Regions from separate parts of the Streptomyces hazeniae genome, predicted to be linked through region 3. Evidence: riboswitches for the same ligand, from Rfam matches in the RefSeq annotation. Region 3 holds a riboswitch; each other region holds the start of a gene.
What was found. Region 3 has a riboswitch for cobalamin ahead of RM572_RS05355 (acyl-CoA thioesterase). Riboswitches for the same ligand answer to the same signal wherever they lie in the genome.
Positions count from the first base shown of each region.

Region 1 (5,692 bases), on a different contig from region 3:
CACCCAGCTCGGCACGTGGCTGCGCTCGGGTGCGGGACGTGCGGACGCCGGCGTCACCTCCTCGGAGTGAGCCCCCCTGCGTGGTAGCGGGCTCCGGCGTTCCAGAGGATGAAGGAGTCCATCCCGTTGTCGCGGGCCGCCTTCACCTGCGCCGCCACCTCGTCGTCGCCGTAGGCGACGCCGAGCGAGAAGTCCTGGAGCCACGGCACGATCACGGCACCGCTGCCCTTCGCCTGCTTCTCGAAGTCCGCCAGCGACCGCTTCACGATCTTGTACGGGTCGGCGTTGGGGTTCGACACGCCGTACTCGCCGGCCGCCCAGTGCGAGGGGTAGACCATGGGCGCGATGTAGTCGGAGTGCTCGGCCATGGCCGGGATGTCCTGCGCGATCTCCGTCGGGCGGGTGGCCGCCACCCCGAAGACGCAGGCGCCGAGGAACGCGCCCTCGGGGCGCACCCGTTCACGGGTCTCGGCCATGAAGGAGGCGATCCTCTCCGTCGGCTTCCGGTCGCCGAGCCCAGGGAAGGTGAAACTGCTCATCCGGCCGTCGGGGCGGCGCACGTAGTCGTACAGGATGTCGTCGAAGCCGAGTTCGGCGGCCTCCACGGCGAGGTCCATGTTGTACTCGCGGACCTCCTCGTTCGCGAAGTTGGTGAACGACAGCTTCCCGTAGTGCCCGCCGCCCCCGTACGGGGCGCCGTTCGCGTCCTGCACCACGCGCTCGCGGGCACCGGACTTCCAGGACGCCCTGGCCAGGATCGGGTCGCGGAAGGCGACGATGCGGCCCACCACGCGCACGTCCCGCTCGTGGAGTTCGCGGAGGGCCTTCTTCGCGTCGTAGTAGCCCTTGGCGGCTCCGATCTTCCGCGCCAGCGGGACCTGCGAGTCGTAGCCGATCTCGCCGTCCTCGTCCTTGATGTCGAGCTGGACGGCGTTGATCCGCCCCTCCTCGGCCATCTTCAGGATGGGATCGCGCAGGGCCTTCGACGTCCAGCCGATGGCCGTGATGTGCACGGCCCGGGTGTCGGGGTAGGGCACGAGAACCGTGGCGTTCTCGGCCGTCTCGTTGCCGCCCTCGTCGACCGCACGGACCTCGACCTCGGGGGCGGGTTCGGCCAGGCGGTGGGAGAACGCGCCGTCGTCGCCGACCTTCACCTCCGCCCCGCCGACGGTGACCGTCCGCGCGCCCTCGACGTGTCCGCGGATGGTCGCGGGCGCGCGCAGCGACTCGGCCTGCGCCTTCTCGATGGTCAGGCGCGGCGCGGTGGTGTCGACGGTGAAGGAGCGCCGGGTGGTCTGCGTGAGGCCGAGGTTCCCGTCGGCGGCGACGGTCAGTTCGTGCGCGCCGTCGTCCAGCCCGGGCGTCTCGACGAGGAGGCGGTCGCCGTCCCGACGGGTCTTCGCGGGCTCGCCGTCGAGGGAGACGGTGAGGCCGTCCAGCGACGTGCCGCCCTGCGCGACCAGTTCCAGGCGGCCGTTCTTCGTCTCCGCGCCGTTCAGCACACCGCCGTTCTCCAGACCCGCCACGCGTATCTGGGGCGGGACGGACCGGAACGCGAAGGCGGCCAGGCCCGCGCAGCCGACCACCACCAGCATGACGGCGAGGATCGCGAGACGTCTGCGGCCGAGGACCTGGACGAAGCTCCTGCGCCTTCCCGCTCCGGGTGGACTGGTCTGCACGCGCGATCACCTGCCGTTCGAGGGGACATGTCTGACGTGACGTCAGCCTGAACAGGGCTGCCGCCTCGGACGATTCGACCGCTCGACTCCCGGCAACAATGCCACTGTCGTCTCTTCATACTTCCCTGGCGCGGCAGGAGGCCAATCATGGTTCGTCCACTCCGGCTCGGCGCGGCGGCAGCCGCGGCCGCGCTCCTGACCCTCGCGGGATGCGCCGGGAACACCGCACCGGACGAGCCGGAGGACCGGAAAGCGGAACGCGCGCCAGGTGCGGCGGACACGGCCGGCGGCGAACGGGACAGCCCGTCGCCGTCCCCCTCCGCGCCCGACCCGGCCGCCGTCGACGCCGACGAACTCGGCGCCGTACCGGTGCTGATGTACCACCAGATCGTCGACGATCCGCAGAGCGTCTACGACCGCACCCCCGAGGACTTCCGCGCCGAACTGGAACGCCTCGCCCGCGAGGACTACGTCCCGGTCACGGCCCGCGCACTGACCGGCGGCCGCATCGACATCCCCGCGGGCACCCACCCCGTCGTCCTCACCTTCGACGACTCCACCGTCAGCCAGCTCGCGCTCGACGCCTCCGGGAAGCCGAAGCCGGACACCGCCGTCGCCGTCCTCCACGACGTCGCGGCGAAGCACCCGGACTTCCGCCCGGTCGCGACCTTCTTCGTCAACGGCGACCCGTTCGCCGAACCCGGCGGGCAGCGCACGCTGGGCTGGCTGCACGACCACGGCTTCGAGATCGGCAACCACACCCTGCGGCACACCACCCTCGGCACGGTCTCCGGCTCCGAGGTCCAGCGCGCCGTCGCCCGCAACCAGAAGGCCATCACCGACGCCCTCCCGGACGACGTCACCGTGGACTCCCTCGCCCTGCCCAACGGCTCGATGCCCTCCGACGCCGGGCTCGCCGTCGAGGGCTCCTCCGGCGACACCGACTACCGGCACGCCGGGGTCTACCTGGTCGGCGCCAACCCCGCGCCGTCCCCCTTCTCCTCGGACTTCGACCCGGCGGCGATCCCCCGCATCCGCTCCCAGGGCCCGGACGGCCCCGACGCGAACTTCGCCTCCGCCTCCTGGCTCGACAAGCTCGCGGACGGCACCGTCGCCCGCTACACCTCCGACGGCGACCCGGACCGCGTCTCCTTCCCCGCCGACCGCGAGCCCTCCCTCGCCGCCCCCTTCGAGAACCGCGCCCAGCCGTACTGACCGTGCGGGCTTCCCCGCTCGACCACGAGACGGACACCGGCCCAAGACTGCGCACCTACGCCGCAGCGGGCGTCCCCGTGTACGTGCTCCTCAACCGCGAGGACGGGCACGCCTACGCGTACACGGAACCGGTCGTCACGGCGGGTGGCTCGACCCGCAGCCACTCCACGGCGGTCACCTCCGTCGAATTCGGCGGCAAGCTGAACCTCCCTGCCCCCTACCCGCCCCTGGACACGGGCTTCCTCGCTCCCCGACTGAACGCCCCGCTCCCACGGAGTGCCCCCGGCGCGCAGCCGGGGTGTGGAACGATGCCCGGCGACAAGGCGACGGCGGAACGAGGAAGCCGGTGCGAATCCGGCGCGGTCCCGCCACTGTGATCGGCGAGCGGATCCCGGACAGGCCACTGCCCCCGGCGGGGCGGGAAGGCCGGGACGAGCAGCGACCCGAGAGCCAGGAGACTCCCCGCGGTCGCCCCTCGACGAACCGGGGCGGACTTCCCCGGAGGGGAGCGTGGGCAGCATGCCCGGGAGGTCGTCCGAACAGGTGCCGTGCCGCGTCACGGTGTGCCGGGACTGCTGCTGCGGCAGCCACAAAATCACCGGCGTGGACCACGCCGAACAGCTCGCGCGGCTGCGGCAGGAGGCGCCCGTGCGGGTGTCCGAGTGCCTGGACGTGTGCGACCAGGCGAACGTGGTCGTGGTGCAGCCGTCGGCCGAGGGGCGCGCCGCGGGCGGACGTCCCGTCTGGCTGGCGCTGGTCAACAGCGCCGAGGCGACCGAGGACGTCGCCGCCTGGCTCCGGGCCGGCGGCCCGGGGGTCGCTCCCCCGCCCGCCGTTCTCGACCTGCACACCTTCACCCCACCGCGCCGTGCCACGGAACCCGGGTCGGCGGCGGCCCCGCTGCCCGGCGACGCACGCTGAGGTGAGGATCCGGCGGAGACGTATGCGGTGACAACGGGCCGTAGGTGATCTTTCCGCGCGTCCCTCGCTCGGCCGCTGCCTACACTGGTCGGCGCGCCACGCAGGGTACGGAACGGGGAGACGCATGACGACGCACGGGGGCGGATTCTCGGCGAGCGCCGCATCCATCGACGGCAGTTCACACCTGCTCCTCGAGGTCGCGGGACTCCTCCACGCCGGACGGATGGACGGCGAGAACGCCACGATGTGCCGGGTGCCGCGGTCGCATCCCGAGGTGGCGGAGTCCGTGCACCGGTTCGCGACGTTCGCCCGCGACCAGTACGCCGACGCCGTCCTGCTGCTGGCCGCCCTCGCGACGAAGCTCGAGGCGACGGGCCACGCCTACGCCCGCGCGGACGAGGACTCCCAGCGGGCCCTGGACGGCATCCTGCAGTCCGGGCGGCTCGTCGACCCCGAGGACAGGTGACCGCGATGGCCCACCGAGCCGACGTCGCGTTCCTCGCCGACGCCAACCCGGCGCTCATCGAGCGCAACGCCGACGAGTTCGCGCGGCTGCACCGGCTCGCCGACTCGACGGACGACGCCTTCCTCAAGGCCGGCCGCGTCGACTGGGTCAGCACGTCGCAGCAGCACTACGTGAAGCGCCTGGACGAGGCGAAGCAGCTCGTGGACGGCCTGTCGGCCGGTTTCCGCAAGGCCTGGCAGGCGCTGGCCGACTACGCCGAGGCCGTGACGACGGCGCAACGCCACTTCGACGACGGCGAGTTCTCCGAACGGAAGCTGGCCGAGGTCGTCGCACGGGAGTCGACCCTGCTCACGCGTCTGACCGGTGCGCAGAGCCCGATGCGGGAGTGGGAGGATCTGCGCGACTCCTCCGGCCTGCTGGACCGGATCGGTGAGATCGGCGTCGACGTCGACGCGATCCGGGAGGACGCCGAACGCCACTACCGGCAGGCGAACGACGCCTACGAGGACGCGCAGCGCGTCGAGTCGGAGGCGCGGAGCCGCTGCCTCGCCGAGCTGCGGACGGCGTACGCCTCGCTCCCCGAGTTCCGCGGCGGCTCCGGCGACTCCGCGGAGATCCTGGGCAGTCTCGGCCTTCTCCGGGAGGAGACGCGGCAGGCCGCGGACGACCCCCACGCGCAGCTTCCCGGCACCGGCGTCAAGACCGACGCGATCCCGTCCCTCAGCGACGCGCGCGTCGTGAACGAGAAGCTGGAGCGCATCCGGTCACTGGCGGCGGAACACCCCGACGCGAAGGGCATCAGCTACCTCCTGCCCTCGGACTCGGAGGAGACCCTCCGGGCCTACGTCGACGCCAACAGCGCGCTGATCAGGGCCGCCGCCCACCACTCCGGGCTGCCGCCCGAGATGGTCGCGGGCATCGCGTGGCAGGAGGTCGGGGGCGCGCCGGCGGTGGTGGACGACGTGGCCGACGAGGTGCGGCAGCTCGTGCCCGGCACCGGGGAGGCCGACCAGACGTCGATGGGGCCGCTCGCCGTGCAGGTCCGGCGCGGCGCCGAGGTCCTCGGCTACGACCCGCACCACCTCACCGACGACCAGCGGGCGCGGGTCGAGGACGCGATCAAGGACCCGGCGCAGAACGTCTTCATCGCCTCCGAGTACCTGGCGCAGATGAAGGCGGAGAGCGGCTTCGCGGACGTGCCGGCCGAGCAGATGACACGTGCGCAGATGCAGGAGCTCGCCGCGCGGTACAACGGCGGGCCGTACTGGCGGAGCGACGACGCCCAGGCCTACGCGCGCCGCTTCGACGCCCGGCTGGACGAGGCGACGGCGCCGCTCCGCTGACCGGCGCCGGGGGCTCGGCAGCCGCCGGGACGGTCCCGTCAGGCCGTACGGCCGACGGACCGGCGGTG
Region 1 is NZ_JAVREQ010000029.1:6,719-12,410, forward strand. Features, by position in the region: gene RM572_RS24775 (helix-turn-helix transcriptional regulator) at 1-70, shown strand, start outside; gene RM572_RS24780 (putative glycoside hydrolase) at 54-1,679, opposite strand; gene RM572_RS24785 (polysaccharide deacetylase family protein) at 1,827-2,894, shown strand; gene RM572_RS24790 (hypothetical protein) at 2,897-3,271, shown strand; cobalamin riboswitch at 3,232-3,354, shown strand; gene RM572_RS24795 ((2Fe-2S) ferredoxin domain-containing protein) at 3,414-3,815, shown strand; gene RM572_RS24800 (hypothetical protein) at 3,940-4,281, shown strand; gene RM572_RS24805 (hypothetical protein) at 4,287-5,624, shown strand.
Region 1: linked by a shared signal. The riboswitch ahead of RM572_RS24795 ((2Fe-2S) ferredoxin domain-containing protein) and the one ahead of RM572_RS05355 (acyl-CoA thioesterase) in region 3 are both predicted to bind cobalamin.

Region 2 (5,692 bases), on a different contig from region 3:
GGGTCACGCCGCTGGCCACCATCTGCACGTCGCAGAGGACGGGCGCACCGGCACGGAGGGCCGTGCGGGCCCGCGCGACGGCGCCGGGGGAGAAGGCGAGATCGCGGACGAGGTCGACCATGCCGCAGGCGTGGATCATGCGCACCGCGACCTGCGCCACGTCCGGGGGGAGCCCGTCGAGGTCCGCCTCCGCCCGGATGGTGGCGAAGGACTGCCGGTAGATGGCCGCGCCGTCCTTCTCGTACGCGTAGGCGCCTGCGTGGCCTGCGCCACGGTGGTCGTCGGTCCCGTGCATGTGGGTGGCCCCGCCCCTCTCGATGGTCCCGGTCGTCTGGTCGCCGCTCATCTGGTCACCCGTCGGCGGTGGTGCGTGCCGCCGCGGTGGCGGTGAGCGCGGCGGCGAACTCCCCCGCGTCGTCCGTGCCGGGCACGGACACCTCGTAGCGGCTGTCGCCGGTGGCGACGGCGTCCACGTGCGGGCCCTTCGGACGTCCGCACCGCCGGGTGCAGCCCGACAGGTACACCGGCAGCGGCGGCCGGGAGTCATGGCCGGCGGCCGCGGCGCGGGCGTCCGCGCGTACGTCGGACAGCGACGCCGCGCAGCCCGGGCGTCCCGCGCAGGCACCGAGGCCGAACCACGGCGAGGCGGCCGAGGTGACCAGGCCGGCCGCTCCGGTCTCCGCGAGCGCGGTGGGCGCTGCGGCCGACGCGAGTCCCGGCACGACGACGCCGCGCCACGGGGTGACGCGGAGTACGCGGGTGCCCCGGGTGAGCGCCAGGTCGGCGAGCAGGCGCGCCTGCGCGGACGTGAGGGTTCCCAGCGGCGCGGTCACGCACAGGGCGGCGTGCACGCCCCCGGGCGCCACGACCACTCCGGGCGCGGGCCCCGCCCCTTCGACGTGCACGCCCGGGGTTGCGCGGCCCGCCCCGGCGGCGTCGCGTACGCGTGGGGCGCCGGCGTCGTGCCCGTCACCCGTGGCGGGGCCCGCGCCCGGTACGGGGGACGGCCGTCCGAAGCGGGTGCGGAGCGCCTCGGTGACGGCGGCGGCCGTGTCCGGGGCGTCGGAGACGCGCCAGGCGCCGGTGCCGAGGGCGAGGAAGGTCTGCGCGGCGTACAGCGCGGCGCCGGGGGCGTCCGCCGCCGGGACGGTGACCGCCGCGCCGGAGGTGCCGACCCGGACCACGGCCGTGCCGGACGCGTCCGCCGTGCCGTCGGCACCCGGCGCGGGCGTCGCCGCCGTCACCGTCACGTCGGCACCCAGGGCGGCGACGTCGCCGCGGCCGTCGTCGAAGGCGAAGAGGAAGCGCCCGGAAAGACCGGTGGCACCCGGGTCGGCGCACAGCAGGCGGTCCAACTCCCGGACCCACGGCCTGACGTCGGCGTGCCCGCGGGCGTCCAGGCCGGACAGGGGGGTGGCCACCACGTTGCGCACCCGTTCGTGCGCGGCGGAGGGCAGCAGCCCCGCCTCCCGCAGCCGGGCGGCGAGTTGGGCGCCGCAGCCGGCGGCGAGTCCGCGGAGCTGGACGTTGCCACGCGAGGTGAGGTGGAGGGCGCCGTCGCCGAGACGGTCCGCCGTGTCGGCGAGCAGGTGTGCCTGCGCGGCGGTGAGCGCACCGCCGGGCACCCGTACCCGTGCCAGGGCGCCGTCGTCCGCGGCGTGCAGCCGCAGCGCGCCCGGGCAGGCGTCGTGACGGCCCCGGACGGGGGCCGTCACGGGGGCAGGGCTCGCTGAGGTGCGGCCACGGGGCGTCGGCATCGCGGCGAGCATACAGACGGACGACGCCCGGACCGTATGCCCCGGATCACGGCCCGGAGCACCCGCGTTGCGCTTACGATGCTGGTCGGCGGGTCGTATGCCCGTCATCGCCGTTGACGGCGACAGGGGAGGAAGCCCGGTGCGACTCCGGCGCGGTCCCGCCACTGTGAGTCCGGTGAAGAGGAACCGGACGAGCCAGGAACTCCCGCCGTCCGACACCGCCCGGGGCGTGGACACCCCGAGGAAGGCTTCACGTCGCATGCCGCTTTCGCCCGCGGAACGAGACCCGCAGCCCGCCGACTCCCCCGGATCCGCACCCGACTCCTCCGACTCCTCCGACCCGTCCGGCTCCCCCGCCGTCCTGCTGCTGTCGACGTCCGACACCGACCTGCTCAGCGCCCGCGCGGCCGGCGGTCCCGTGCGCTACCGCTTCGCCAACCCCTCCCGCCTGGACCTGGACGACCTGCCGGGGCTCCTGGACGGCACCGGCCTGGTCGTCGTCCGGCTGCTGGGCGGGCTGCGGGCCTGGGAGGACGGGCTGGACGCGCTGCTCGCCGGGGACCGGCCGGTGGTGGTGCTGACCGGTGAACAGGCCCCGGACGCCCAGCTGATGGCGGCGTCGACGGTGCCCGTCGGGATCGCCGCCGAGGCGCACCGCTACCTCGCGCACGGCGGTCCCGGCAACCTCGAGCAGCTCGCGCGGTTCCTGTCCGACACGGTGCTGCTCACCGGACACGGCTTCGAGCCGCCCGCCGCCGCGCCGACCTGGGGCCCGCTGGAACGCACGGCCCCCGCACCCGCCGACGGCGCCCCCACGGTCGCCGTCCTCTACTACCGGGCGCATCACATGAGCGGCAACACGGCCTTCGTGGAGGTGTTGTGCGCTGCGCTGGAGGAGGCGGGCGCCCGCGCGCTCCCCCTGTACGTGGCGTCCCTGCGTGCTCCCGAGCCGGAGCTGATCGACGCACTGCGCGCGGCCGACGCGCTCGTCACCACCGTGCTGGCGGCGGGCGGCACCCGCCCCGCCGAGGCGTCGGCGGGCGGCGACGACGAGTCCTGGGACGCGGGCGCGCTCACCTCGCTGGACGTGCCGATCCTCCAGGCGCTGTGCCTGACGGGTTCGCGTGCCGCCTGGGAGGAGAACGACGAGGGCGTGTCCCCGCTGGACGCGGCCGGCCAGATCGCCGTCCCGGAGTTCGACGGGCGGCTGATCACCGTCCCGTTCTCCTTCAAGGAGATCGACCCGGACGGCCTGCCCGCCTACGTGCCCGACCGCGAACGGGCCGCCCGCGTCGCGGGGATCGCCGTCCGGCACGCCCGCCTGCGCCACGTGCCGCCCGCGGACAAGCGGATCGCCCTGGTGCTGTCCGCGTACCCGACGAAGCACTCCCGGATCGGCAACGCGGTCGGCCTCGACACGCCCGCCAGCGCCGTGGCGCTGCTGCGCCGGCTGCGCGCCGAGGGCTACGACTTCGGCGACGCCGAGATTCCGGGGCTGGCATCCGGAGACGGCGACGAGCTGATCCGCGCCCTGATCGACGCGGGCGGCCACGATCAGGACTGGCTGACCGAGGAGCAGTTGGCCCGCAACCCGGTGCGCATCCCGGCGGCCGACTACCGGCGCTGGTTCGCCGAGCTGGACCCGGCGCTGCGGGAGGCCGTGGAGGAGCACTGGGGGCCGCCGCCGGGGGAGATGTTCGTCGACCGCAGCCGCAACGACGAGGGCGACATCGTGCTCGCCGCGCTGCGGTTCGGGAACCTGCTGGTGCTGATCCAGCCGCCGCGCGGCTTCGGGGAGAACCCGGTCGCGATCTACCACGACCCCGACCTGCCCCCGTCGCACCACTACCTGGCCGCGTACCGCTGGATCGCCGCCCCGGACGGGGAGGGGGGTTTCGGCGCGGACGCGATGATCCACCTGGGCAAGCACGGCAACCTGGAGTGGCTGCCCGGCAAGAACGCCGGCCTGTCCGCGGGCTGCGCGCCCGACGCGGCGCTGGGCGACCTGCCGCTGGTGTACCCCTTCCTGGTCAACGACCCGGGCGAGGGCACGCAGGCCAAACGTCGGGTGCACGCCACGCTGATCGACCACCTGGTGCCGCCGATGGCCCGCGCCGACTCCTACGGCGACATCGCGCGCCTGGAGCAGCTCCTCGACGAGTACGCGCAGATCTCCGCGATGGACCCGGCCAAACTGCCCGCCATCCGCGCCCAGATCTGGACGCTGATCCAGGCCGCGAAGCTCGACCACGATCTCGGGATGGCGGACCGTCCGGACGACGACGGCTTCGACGACTTCCTGCTGCACGTGGACGGCTGGCTGTGCGAGGTGAAGGACGCGCAGATCCGCGACGGCCTGCACGTCCTGGGCGGTGCCCCGACCGGACCGGAGCGCGTCAACCTGGTGCTGGCGGTGCTGCGGGCCCGTCAGATCTGGGGCGGCACCTCCGCCCTCCCCGGCCTGCGCGAAGCACTGGGCCTGGACGAGGCCGCGGCGACCCGTACGGCCGCCGACGCGGCGGAGGAGCGGGCGCGGGCGCTGGTGCAGGCCATGGAGGACGCCGGCTGGGAACCGTCCGCGGTCTCCGGGGTGGCCGCGGGGGAGAACGAACAGGTGGCCCGCATCCTGGGGTTCGCCGCCCGCGAGGTGGTGCCCAGGCTGGCCGCCACGACGGACGAGATCGACCACGCGGTGCACGCGCTGGCCGGCGGGTTCGTGCCGGCCGGGCCGTCCGGCTCACCGCTGCGCGGGCTGGTCAACGTGCTGCCGACCGGCCGCAACTTCTACTCCGTGGACCCCAAGGCCGTGCCCTCGCGCCTCGCGTGGGAGACGGGGCAGGCGCTCGCCGACTCGCTGCTGGAGCGCTACCGCACCGACAACGGCGCGTGGCCGGCCTCCGTGGGCCTGTCGCTGTGGGGCACCAGTGCGATGCGCACCGCCGGGGACGACGTGGCCGAGGCGCTGGCGCTGCTGGGCGTACGGCCCGTGTGGGACGACGCGTCCCGGCGCGTCACCGGCCTGGAACCGGTGCCCCTGGAGGAGCTGGGGCGCCCGCGCATCGACGTGACGCTGCGCATCTCGGGCTTCTTCCGGGACGCGTTCCCGCACACCGTCGGCCTGCTGGACGACGCCGTCCGGCTCGCCGCGTCCCTCGACGAGCCGGACCAGGACAACCACGTCCGGGCGCACACCCGCGCCGAGATCGCCGAGCACGGCGACGAACGCCGCGCCACCACCCGCATCTTCGGCTCCCGACCGGGCACGTACGGCGCCGGCCTGCTCCAGCTGATCGACTCCCGCGACTGGCGCACCGACGCCGATCTGGCCGAGGTCTACACGGTGTGGGGCGGATACGCCTACGGCCGCGGGCTGGACGGGGCGCCGGCCCGGGAGGCGATGGAGAGCGCCTACCGGCGCATCGCGGTGGCGGCGAAGAACACCGACACCCGCGAGCACGACATCGCCGACTCGGACGACTACTTCCAGTACCACGGCGGCATGGTGGCCACCGTGCGTGCGCTGCGCGGCAGCGCGCCGGAGGCGTACATCGGGGACTCCACGCGTCCCGAGACCGTACGCACCCGCACCCTGGTGGAGGAGACCTCACGCGTCTTCCGCGCCCGCGTGGTCAACCCCCGCTGGATCGCGGCGATGCGTCGCCACGGGTACAAGGGCGCCTTCGAACTGGCCGCCACGGTCGACTACCTCTTCGGCTACGACGCCACCACGGGCGTGGTCGCCGACTGGATGTACGACAAGCTGGCCGAAACCTACGTACTGGACCCGGAGAACCGGGAGTTCCTCCAGCAGGCCAACCCGTGGGCGCTGCACGGCATCGCGGAGCGGCTGCTGGAGGCCGAGTCGCGCGGCATGTGGGAGAAGCCGGACCCCGCCGCGGTCGCGGCGCTCCGGGAGGTGCTGCTCGAAGCCGAGG
Region 2 is NZ_JAVREQ010000013.1:46,827-52,518, forward strand. Features, by position in the region: gene RM572_RS15635 (precorrin-8X methylmutase) at 1-295, opposite strand, end outside; gene cobG (precorrin-3B synthase) at 351-1,757, opposite strand; cobalamin riboswitch at 1,830-1,981, shown strand; gene cobN (cobaltochelatase subunit CobN) at 2,017-5,692, shown strand, end outside.
Region 2: linked by a shared signal. The riboswitch ahead of cobN (cobaltochelatase subunit CobN) and the one ahead of RM572_RS05355 (acyl-CoA thioesterase) in region 3 are both predicted to bind cobalamin.

Region 3 (5,692 bases):
GTGAGCTGCACGGCCAGCACGAGCGCGAGCTGCTGGCCCTCGGAGAGGTCACGCGGGTGACGGTCGGCGGGCACGCCCGGCGCGAGCGCGTCCAGCAGCCCGCGGCAGGTGCCCGGCGCGGCGCCGGACTCGGCGTCCGCCTGGGCGCACTCCTGCTCCACCCGCTCCAGGTACAGCAGGTCGCTCGCCGTCTGCGGCACCAGACCGACCAGCCCCCGCGCCACGCGTGCGGGCACGTCGCCCGGATCGCGCCCCTGCACGGACACCGTGCCGGAGCGGCGCGAGCCGGAGCCCTGCAACGCCCACAGCAGCGACGACTTGCCCGACCCGTTGCGGCCCATGAGCGCCGTCACGTGCCCGGACTCCAGCACCACGTCGACGTCGCGCACGGCGACGGTGTCGCCGTAGGTGACGCGGACCCGGCGGGCGGTGAGCGCCGCCTCCCCGCCGGTGGCGGGCGGTTCGTCCGGGGCGGCGTCGCCGAGCCGGTCGCGCAGGGCGCGGGCCGCCCGCCGGGCGTCGCGCACGGACAGCGGCAGCGGGTCCCAGCCCGCCAGCCGCCCGAGGCGGACCACCGGAGGGGCCACGTCGCAGTCCCGCATCAGGGCGGCCGGAGAGCCCTCCCGGACGCGCCCGTCGTCGCCGACGTGCACCAGCCGGTCGGCGTACTGCAGCACGCGTTCCATCCGGTGTTCGGCCACCAGCACCGTGGTCCCGAGGTCGTGCACCAGCCGGGTGACGGCGGCCAGCACCTCCTCCGCGGCGGTCGGGTCGAGTGCGGACGTCGGCTCGTCCAGCACCAGGACCCGCGGGTGTGCGGTGAGCACCGAGCCGATCGCGACGCGCTGCTGCTGCCCGCCCGACAGGGTGCGCAGCGCACGGTGCCGCAGGTCCGCGATGCCCAGCAGGTCGAGAGTCTCCTCCACCCGCTTCCGCATCACCTTCGGCTCGATGGCCAACTGCTCCATCGTGTAAGCCAGTTCCTCCTCCACGGTGTCGGTGACGAAACCGCTGAGGGGGTCCTGCCCCACCCGGCCGACCACGTGGGCGAGTTCCTGCGGGGGCAGCGTGTGGGTGGCCAGCCCGTCGACGGACACCTCGCCCTGCAGGTGGCCGCCGGTGAAGTGCGGCACCAGCCCGTTGACCGCGCCGAGCAGCGTCGACTTGCCCACACCGGTACGTCCCGCCACGAGGCACAACTCGCCCTCGTCCACGGTCAGCTCCACGTCCCGCAGCGCGGGACGCGCGCAGCCGTCGTAGGTGAAGGTGACCCGGTCGAAGCGGATCATGCGGCGGCTCCCTTCGTGAGGCCGGCGGGCGGACGCGGAGTCAGGAAGGCCGGCAGCACGCCGATCAGGACGGCTGCCGCCGGCAGCAGCGCCACCTGCGGCCAGGCGATCGGGTCCAGTGACGGTTGCAGCGTCGCCGCGTCCGTGCGGGAGGCGACGTACATCACCGCCGCCGAGGCGAGCCCCGACGCGGCGACGAGCAGTTCCGCGGCGCGCCACCGGTCCGGCCGGTACCGGCTCCGGCGCACCCGGCGCCCGCCGAGGAAGAAGCCCGTCACGGCCACACCGAGAGCGGCGACGAGCAGCGGAGCGCCCAGGTACGACGGGGAGCCGCCGCCCAACGCCCCGTACAGGCCGACGCAGACGCCCAGCAGGCCGACCAGCACCAGACCGCCGGTGAGCAGCCGGGCCCGCCCGTCCAGCCGTCCGGTGCGGCCGTAGCCGTGCGACGCCATCGCCGCCGCGAGCGTCAGCGACCGGTTCATCGCGTCCTCCAGGACGGGGATGATCAGGCCGCGCAGGGCACGCCGGCCGCGCCCCGCCCCACCGCGGAGGCGGCGCGCCCGGTGCACCCGCTGGACGCTCTCCACCAGCTGGGGGGCCACGGTCAGGGTCACCACGACGGACGTCCCGACCTCGTACAGGGCGCCCGGCAGGGCCTTGAGCATGCGCTTGGGGTTGGCGAGGGCGTTGGCGGCGCCCACGCACACCACCATCGCCGCCAGCCGCATCCCGTCGTAGAAGCCGCCGAGCAGCTCCTCCGCGGCGACCGGGCCGAGCAGGCGGATGCCGCGCGCCAGTTCGGGCAGCGGGATCTCGGGCAGCACGAACAGCACCACGTCGCCCTGGCCTCCGCCGAAGACGATCCGGAACACCACCCGCATCAGGACGATGAACGCGCCCAGCGCGAGGTAGAGGCGGAACGCGAGCGCCCAGGGGGCGTCGCTGCGCCGCTGCACGACGACCAGGCCCGCCACCGACAGCAGCAGCCCGAGCAGCACGGGGTTGCCGGTCCGGCTCGCGGCGGCCGCGAGGCCCAGCGCCCACAGCCACCAGCAGCCCGGGTGCAGCGTCCGGGGCAGCGCGCCCGCCGCCCGGCGTACGGCGGGGGAGCCGGACGGCGGTGCGAGGGCGGTGGTTCTGCCTCCTGCGGAGTCCTTCACGTCCGGCTAGTCCCCGTGCCCGGTGCGACGGCGGCGCCAGGCGAGGACCGCGGCGCCGACGGCCAGGGCGGCGGCCGCCGCGGCGGTCAGCGCGGTCCCGGCGGACAGGGAGGAGCCGGACGCCGCCTGGTCGGGCCGGTCCTCGCCGCCGCTCCAGTCCGCGGCCTCGGTCGGGCTCGGAGCGGCCCCGGGAGCGGCCGACTCGTCGTCGGCGGAGGCGGTGGGGTCGGGGCTCTTCTTCCCGTCCCGCTTCTCGCCGTCGCGGTCCTTCCCGTCCGGCTTGCCGTCCTCGTCCCGGCCGCCTGGGCGGTCCGACGCCGGCCCGTCTCCGTTCCCCGGACGGTCGGCACCGGTGTCGCCGGACGACGCGCCGCCGCCCGGGCCCGTGCCGCCGGTCCCGCCGGAGGAGCCGCCCGAGGACGATCCGCCGCTCGACGACGACCCGCCGGACGAGGACCCACCGGACGACGAACCGCCGGAGCTCTGCCCGCCGTTGGACGCGGACGGCCGGCGCGGGGCGACGCGCGGCGCGGGCGCGGAGTCCATGTCGCGCCCCTTGGAGAAGGACCAGCCCTCGAAGCTGCCCTCCGGCGGATTGCGGTAGGTCGCCCCGTACTGGCTGTAGGTCCACGCGCCGCCGTTCGGCGCGTGCCAGTAGGACCAGTACGCCGAGGCCGGCGGGGTGTCGATGCAGGGTTCGGTCTCCGCCGTGGGCTTGCCCTCCAGCCGGCAGATGAACGACTCGCCCCAGCGGTTGGTGCCGGTCACCTGGATGCCCGCCGCCTTCAGCGCCGCGAGTCCGGTCTCCTGACTGCCCACGGCGCACCGGACGAGGGTCTGTCCGCCGAGTTCGCGGAAGTCGACGATCACGGTGACCCCGTTGCCGTCGGGGCAGAAGCCGGGACGGCCGCGGGAGGTGTCGACCGCGGCGGCCGTCTCCGGCGTGCCGAGGCCGGTCAGCACGCCGCAGGCCGCCACCAGGACGGCGGTGATCCACGGGCGTAGTACTCGGCTCATCGTCGGTGCCCCTCCCCCTGAGGTGGGCACCGGCCCCCGGCACGTACGCGCCCCCGACGCGCCGATCGTGCTTCAGGCGGCGTTCAGGGGCGGGGAAACCGAGGGGTCGGGCTCCACGCTGCAGACCATGACAGTGCAAAGCGGTGCACGTGCGCGCGGGCGGTCCGGCTCACGGCGGGCGGTGCCGCCGTTCACGGTTGCAGGTCAGCGCCGGATTCCCACCGGCTTCTCCGTCGCGTACGCGTTCAGTTGTCGTCCTTGCGGACAGTGGGCAAGTGTACGGACGCTCCGGGGCGTTGACCAGAACGCCCGCTGTGAGCCCGCACTCACTCGCCCCCGGCGGTGTCCGCCCCGGGCAGCGGCGGCACCGGGCGCGGCCGTCCGTCCGCGTCGACCGCGACGAACGTGAGCTGCGCGGTGGCCACTTCGGTGACCGGCCCGGGAGAGTTCCACCGCTCCGCGGTGACCCGGACCGCGATGTTCATCGAGGTCCGGCCGACGCCCTCCAGTCCGGCGTGCACGGTGAGCAGGTCGCCCGCGCGCACGGGGGCGAGGAACCGCATCCGGTCGACGGAGACCGTCACCGCCGGCGGCCCGCCGTGCCTGCCGGCGGCGGCCGCCGCCGCGTCGTCGATGAGTTTCATCACCACGCCGCCGTGGATGGTGCCGTAGAGGTTGGTGTCGTGCTCGCTCATGATGTGCGCGAGCGTGACGGCGGACCGGGACGCGCGGGATGCCGCGTGGTCCGCCGGGTCGGTGCGGAAGACGGTGGGCTGGTGCGCCACAGAACTCTCCTTCGCGAGTCGCTGTCCGGCCGGGACGAGGAGGGCGTCGGGAAGCGGCGCGGTCGCGGTCCGCGCGCGACGGCACGGCCGGAGTCCGGCACCGGCCTTCCCTCGAGGCCTCCGGGCACCGTGGGCGGGTGTCGCACACGGGCGACCGGCAGGTCTTCGGACTCGCGGGCGCGTCCCGTCAGGACACCTACAGGCCGTCGCTTCCCGGGCCCGTTCGCCGGACCCAGTGCGTGTGACGGCGGTCGTTCCCGCTCACCGCTGCGGGGCAGTCCCGGATTCCCACCGGGTTCCCTCTTGCGACGCCTCTCCTGGACAGGAGGGGCGAACCGGTTGCATGCTCAACATAACCGCGTCGATCCGGAAAGCGGAAACCCGCGGCCCCGGGAGCCACCGTCCGTTTAGGTGAGGCTAGCCTTATCTGCGTGAAAGCTGGTGAAGAGACCCCCGAGGCCCCGTCCGTCCGCGGTCACGCGCTGTCGGCCGCGGACGTGACCGTCGCCTACGACGCCGTCGACGTCGTGCACGACGCGTCGGTCGCTCTGCCCCTCGGCGAGGTGACCGTCCTGGTCGGCCCGAACGGCAGCGGGAAGTCGACGCTGCTGCGGACCCTCGCCCGCCTGCAGCGGCCCCGGCAGGGCACACTCGCCATCGACGCCGACACCGACGGCTTCGCCCTGAGTCCCCGCGAGTTCTCCCGGCAGGTGGCCCTGCTCACCCAGGGCCGCGCCGCGCCCAGCGGCCTGTCGGTACGGGACGTCGTGGAGTTCGGCCGCTACCCGTACCGGGGGCGCTGGGGCAGGGCCGACCCGCGCGGCCGGGCGGCCGTGGACCGGGCCCTCCGGCTGACCGGCGTCGAGGAACTCGCCGAACGCGGCGCCGAACACCTCTCCGGAGGACAGCTCCAGCGCGTCTGGCTCGCCGGCTGCCTCGCCCAGGAAACCGGCGTCCTCCTGCTCGACGAACCGACCACCTACCTCGACCTGCGCTACCAGGTCGAACTCCTCGACCTCATCCGCGACCTCGCGGACGTCCACGACATCGCCGTCGGCGTCGTCCTGCACGACCTCGACCAGGCCGCCGCGGTCGCCGACCGGATCGTGCTGCTCCACGAGGGACGGATCATCGCGGACGGACCCCCCGAGGACGTCCTGACCCCCGAACGCCTCACGGAGACCTACGGCATCCGCGTCGAGGTCACCGCCGACCCCCTGACCGGCCACCTGCGCACCCGTGCCGTCGGCCGCCACCACACCCGGAACGAAAGGCTCACCACACCCTCATGAGACGCCTCCTCCTCGCCGCGGCGGCGGCCACCGCCGCCCTCACCCTGACCGCCTGCGGCACCACCGAGCCCGCCGCCGACGACGCGCAGAAGTCCGGCGACTCCCTCGTCCTCACCGACGCCCAGGGCAAGAAGGTCACCCTCGAC
Region 3 is NZ_JAVREQ010000003.1:31,667-37,358, reverse strand. Features, by position in the region: gene RM572_RS05370 (ABC transporter ATP-binding protein) at 1-1,289, opposite strand, end outside; gene RM572_RS05365 (CbiQ family ECF transporter T component) at 1,286-2,452, opposite strand; gene RM572_RS05360 (hypothetical protein) at 2,459-3,469, opposite strand; gene RM572_RS05355 (acyl-CoA thioesterase) at 3,796-4,254, opposite strand; cobalamin riboswitch at 4,394-4,609, opposite strand; gene RM572_RS05350 (ABC transporter ATP-binding protein) at 4,686-5,546, shown strand; gene RM572_RS05345 (iron-siderophore ABC transporter substrate-binding protein) at 5,543-5,692, shown strand, end outside.